2 regions of the Lysinibacillus sp. ACHW1.5 genome follow, and region 2 is predicted to be linked to the other one. Evidence: a T-box and tRNA genes for the amino acid it is inferred to sense, from the RefSeq annotation. Region 2 holds a T-box; the other holds one or more tRNA genes.
The links. A T-box is a leader RNA that pairs with one kind of tRNA and senses whether it is charged. The one in region 2 lies ahead of ileS (isoleucine--tRNA ligase), so its partner is inferred to be a tRNA-Ile.
Positions count from the first base shown of each region.

Region 1: it has a tRNA-Ile gene. The T-box ahead of ileS (isoleucine--tRNA ligase) is inferred to sense a tRNA for this amino acid. The anticodon was not compared.

Region 1 covers NZ_CP091777.1:3,527,956-3,530,330, forward strand. Annotated here, with positions in the region: gene nadA (quinolinate synthase NadA) at 1-556, shown strand, start outside; gene L6W14_RS17670 (VOC family protein) at 720-1,136, shown strand; tRNA gene L6W14_RS17675 (tRNA-Glu) at 1,196-1,267, opposite strand; tRNA gene L6W14_RS17680 (tRNA-Ser) at 1,270-1,360, opposite strand; tRNA gene L6W14_RS17685 (tRNA-Asn) at 1,372-1,448, opposite strand; tRNA gene L6W14_RS17690 (tRNA-Ile) at 1,453-1,529, opposite strand; tRNA gene L6W14_RS17695 (tRNA-Gly) at 1,531-1,604, opposite strand; tRNA gene L6W14_RS17700 (tRNA-Phe) at 1,610-1,685, opposite strand; tRNA gene L6W14_RS17705 (tRNA-Asp) at 1,744-1,819, opposite strand; tRNA gene L6W14_RS17710 (tRNA-Met) at 1,823-1,897, opposite strand; tRNA gene L6W14_RS17715 (tRNA-Ser) at 1,951-2,043, opposite strand; tRNA gene L6W14_RS17720 (tRNA-Ile) at 2,059-2,135, opposite strand; tRNA gene L6W14_RS17725 (tRNA-Met) at 2,143-2,216, opposite strand; tRNA gene L6W14_RS17730 (tRNA-Ala) at 2,245-2,320, opposite strand; tRNA gene L6W14_RS17735 (tRNA-Pro) at 2,336-2,375, opposite strand, start outside.
Region 2 covers NZ_CP091777.1:2,361,572-2,363,946, reverse strand. Annotated here, with positions in the region: gene L6W14_RS11645 (DUF3221 domain-containing protein) at 1-633, shown strand, start outside; T-box leader at 799-1,037, shown strand; gene ileS (isoleucine--tRNA ligase) at 1,099-2,375, shown strand, end outside.

The sequences.
Region 1 (2,375 bases), 1.2 Mb from region 2:
CCAACATTTAGGAAGAAATACTGCCTATGATTTAGGTATACCTCTTGAAAATATGGCTGTTTGGAATCCACATAAGAACATGCTCGAAACAAAAGAGCCTCTTGAAAATATCCAAGTTATTCTTTGGAAGGGTCACTGCTCTGTGCACGAAGGTTTTACTGTTCAACATACAGAGGTTATTCGCAAAGAACACCCGACTATGAGGATTATCGTTCACCCAGAGTGCAGCCGTGAAGTGGTAGCAGCGGCTGATGATGCAGGCTCCACAAAATACATTATTGATACAATCAATCGAGCTCCAAGCGGATCTGCATGGGCAATTGGAACAGAAATGAACCTTGTCAATCGCATTATTAAGCAGCATCCTGATAAACATATTGTCTCCTTAAATGAAAACTTTTGTCCTTGTTTAACAATGAATCGAATTGACCTTCCACATTTGTTATGGAGCTTAGAAAGTATTGATCAGGGTCAACCTCATAACCGTATACAAGTAGATGAACATACTACTTCTGAAGCACTTAGTTCACTTGAAAGAATGCTAGCCAGAGGATAAATAGTTAAAGCTTTTTAAACAGAAAGGTTGAAGATATAACCTTTCTGTTTTTTTTGACATAACACCTACTTTCAATAGTGCTGATGGCTTCATTTTCGCCTGTATTGCTATAATTGACACGACTTTATGCTCCATGATACTGTCAATTTGGAGGTGATACTAAATGGCTTTTCAATCGAAAAATATCTTTATCAATTTACCAGTAAAAGATCTAAACAAATCTATCAGTTTTTTTAAGGAATTAGGTTTTGCGTTCAATCAACAATTCAGTGATGAAACAACAGCCTCAATGATTATTAGTGAAAATATCTTCGTATTAATAATGGTTGAAGAACGATTTAAAGGATTTAGTAAGAAAGAAGTTACAGATACTACTACTTCTGCAGAAGCAATCTTATGTCTCTCTGCTGAAAACCGAGAACAAGTAGATCAATTAGTGAATAAGGCACTTGCCTCTGGTGGTAAACCTTATAGTGAACCACAAGATCACGGATTTATGTATGGTTGGGGTTTTCAGGATGTAGATGGACATATCTGGGAAGTAGTTTATATGGATGAAAATGCATTGAATCAAGAGTAAATTTTGTATCTATGAATATCAAAAAACAGTAGATGCAATTGCATCTACTGTTTCTAGTATGACCCGTACGGGATTCGAACCCGTGTTACCGCCGTGAAAGGGCGGTGTCTTAACCACTTGACCAACGGGCCCATGGCGGAGAAGGAGGGATTTGAACCCTCGCGCCGGTTACCCGACCTACACCCTTAGCAGGGGCGCCTCTTCAGCCTCTTGAGTACTTCCCCAAAATAAAAAATGGCTCCGAAGGCAGGACTCGAACCTGCGACAACCTGATTAACAGTCAGGTGCTACTACCAACTGAGCTACTTCGGAATAATGGTGGGCCTAAATGGACTCGAACCATCGACCTCACGCTTATCAGGCGTGCGCTCTAACCAGCTGAGCTATAGGCCCTTGGAGCGGGTGATGGGAATCGAACCCACGACATCAGCTTGGAAGGCTGAGGTTTTACCATTAAACTACACCCGCATAAATGGTGGGTCAGGACGGAATCGAACCGCCGACACTTAGAGCTTCAATCTAATGCTCTACCAACTGAGCTACTGACCCATTTCGTCCATGCTAAGCTTTCTCACTCTTTTGCTTCTCATGACTTTTATTTTAAAAATGGCGGTCCCGACCGGGATCGAACCGGCGATCTCCTGCGTGACAGGCAGGCATGTTAACCGCTACACCACGGGACCTTTTGGTTGCGGGGGCCGGATTTGAACCAACGACCTTCGGGTTATGAGCCCGACGAGCTACCACTGCTCCACCCCGCGATAATTTTATGTTGTTTCGAGTTTTTAAAGCACCATTTATAAAAATTTAAAACTGGAGGAGGTAGAGGGATTCGAACCCCCGCGCGGTGTTACCCGCCTGTCGGTTTTCAAGACCGATCCCTTCAGCCAGACTTGGGTATACCTCCGTTACAATATATAAATGGTGGACCTTGCAGGACTCGAACCTGCGACCGGACGGTTATGAGCCGTCTGCTCTAACCAACTGAGCTAAAGGTCCTTTAAGATGGCGGCAGAGGGGATCGAACCCCCGACCTTACGGGTATGAACCGTACGCTCTAGCCAGCTGAGCTACGCCGCCAGGATCTTTATACTGGTTAATTTACTTATGGTGGAGCCTAGCGGGATCGAACCGCTGACCTCCTGCGTGCAAGGCAGGCGCTCTCCCAGCTGAGCTAAGGCCCCATAATTTTTTGGAAATGGTCGGGAAGACAGGATTCGAACCTGCGACCCCTTGGTC
Region 2 (2,375 bases):
TCGAAAAAACTAGTACCTACACAAGAGCAAGTAGATAAGGCACTCGAACAGTTCATGCAAGAGTGGAGCTATGAGGATGATACTCGGCCAACTTATGATAAGCTTCTGCAAATGTTGCAAGTCACAAACGAAGGGTTTATCGAGAACTATGGCAAGCCAATTGCCTATAAAATGGCTACATTTGACTTATTATGGGAGGCAAGTCAAGCCGATTATAAGGATGTAAGTAATCCCATTCGTACATGGCTTGTCGAGCAAGAAGCCATGAATTATTTAGAACAACATTATCATAAAGACATTGCCGCCTTACGAAAAAAATATAAAATCCCTGAAAAGGACAGCCAAATGAAGCTCATCAGAAGTGGAACCGTCTTAGCGATTAAGGAACATGAATTTTTAGTTGTCTCAGGCGTCTTGGCTAGCGAGGTTGGTCAAAAATCTGTCGATGAATTAGTGCAAAAACACAGTAATGGTACATGGTTCCCTCTAGTGGATGTCCCGAAAACACTATCAGTTGGTGATCGAGTAGAAGTTCAGTATAGACAGTCGATTGGGAACGATGATGCTCAGCCATTCATTGATTATAAGGATATCGTAGAGATGAAAATAGTAATAGTAAAGGAATCTCACTAACAAGAAGCTATTCAATAGTAAAACATTTTTGATTCAAATCATTCAGCAGCCACAATATGCTGATCTCCATCAAAGTATTGCCACTTGTCTCAACGAAATTCTTTAAGATTGTCCACCGTTGACAGACAATTGGTAATTTGCTAAGATGAAGGACAATAAAAGCATACAAATTCGTTGATGAGAAAGAGTAGTGTTTCACTTTGTTCTACAGAGAGCCGACATTTGGTGGAAGTCGGTGTGCAGGTGTTATATGAAAATCCTCTCTGAGAAGATTAGCTGAATGGAGTAAGCTAATCCGGGTGTCTACCGTTAAAAAGAACACGTATGATTGTACGTTGCTGAGTGCTATTGGCCATCGTGTCAATAGAATTAGGGTGGTATTCGCGGTTAACCCCGTCCCTTTTCCTTGGGACGGGGTTTTTTGTATGCCTTTTATACAAATTTACTTGTATAGGAGGAACTAATATGCAGAAAGAACAAAAGAAAGAAACAACGGTTGAACGAGAAATAAGGATTCGTACATTATGGGCGCAAGAAGGGACCTTTGCAAAATCCGTAATTAATCGTGCTGAACAGCAGCCCTTTGTATTTTATGAGGGACCCCCAACAGCGAATGGTTTACCACATGTCGGCCATGCATTTGGTAGAACCATAAAAGATGTGGTGGCACGTTATAAAACAATGCAAGGCTATTTAGTTGAACGCAAAGCAGGTTGGGATACACATGGGTTGCCTGTGGAATTAGGGGTAGAAAAGGCATTAGGAATCTCAGGAAAGCAGGAGATTGAGAACTATGGGGTGGAGCAATTTATTCAAGCATGTAAGAAGAGCGTTTTTACCTATGAGCAAAAATGGCGTACTTTTACAGAGCAGCTTGGCTACTGGCTTGACATGGATGATCCTTACTTAACATTAAGTAATGACTATATTGAATCTGTGTGGCATATTTTAAGCCATGTTCACAAGGAAAAACTGTTATACAAAGGACATCGCGTTTCACCTTATTGCCCTAGCTGTCAAACTTCCTTAAGCTCTCATGAAGTGGCACAGGGCTATAAGGATGTTAAGGATTTATCCGTTACTGCAATGTTTAAGCTAGAGGATCGAGACGAATATATCTTAGGCTGGACAACGACGCCTTGGACATTACCAGCCAATGTAGCCTTGGCTATGAATCCTGCTCTTCGATATGTCCGTGTAAGGCATGCAAACAACATCTATATACTAGCCAAATCGTTGTTATCAAAGGTTTTTACAGAGCCTGTAGAAATAGTAAGTGAGCATGATGGGCATGAGTTTGCGGGTGTTTCCTATCAACCACCATTTTCTTATGTAAAGGTAGATAAAGGGCATGCAGTTGTCATGGCAGATTATGTGACAGAGCATAGTGGAACAGGAATTGTACACATAGCACCTGCTTATGGAGAGGACGATTATAAAACGGTGCAGCAACATGGCTTGTCCTTTGTCAATGTAGTTGATCTTAAAGGCTGTTATACAGAAGCGGTACCTGAGCTTGTTGGACGATTTGTGAAAGATTGTGATGTCGATATCATTAAAATGCTTGCAGCAAAAGAGCTTTTATTTGCTAAAGAAAAATATGAGCATAGCTATCCGCATTGCTGGCGCTGTGACTCACCATTATTGTACTATGCAACAGATAGCTGGTTTATCAAAATGTCGGCATTAAAAGAGCAGCTTTTACAAAATAATCAGCAGGTGACATGGTACCCTAGCCATAT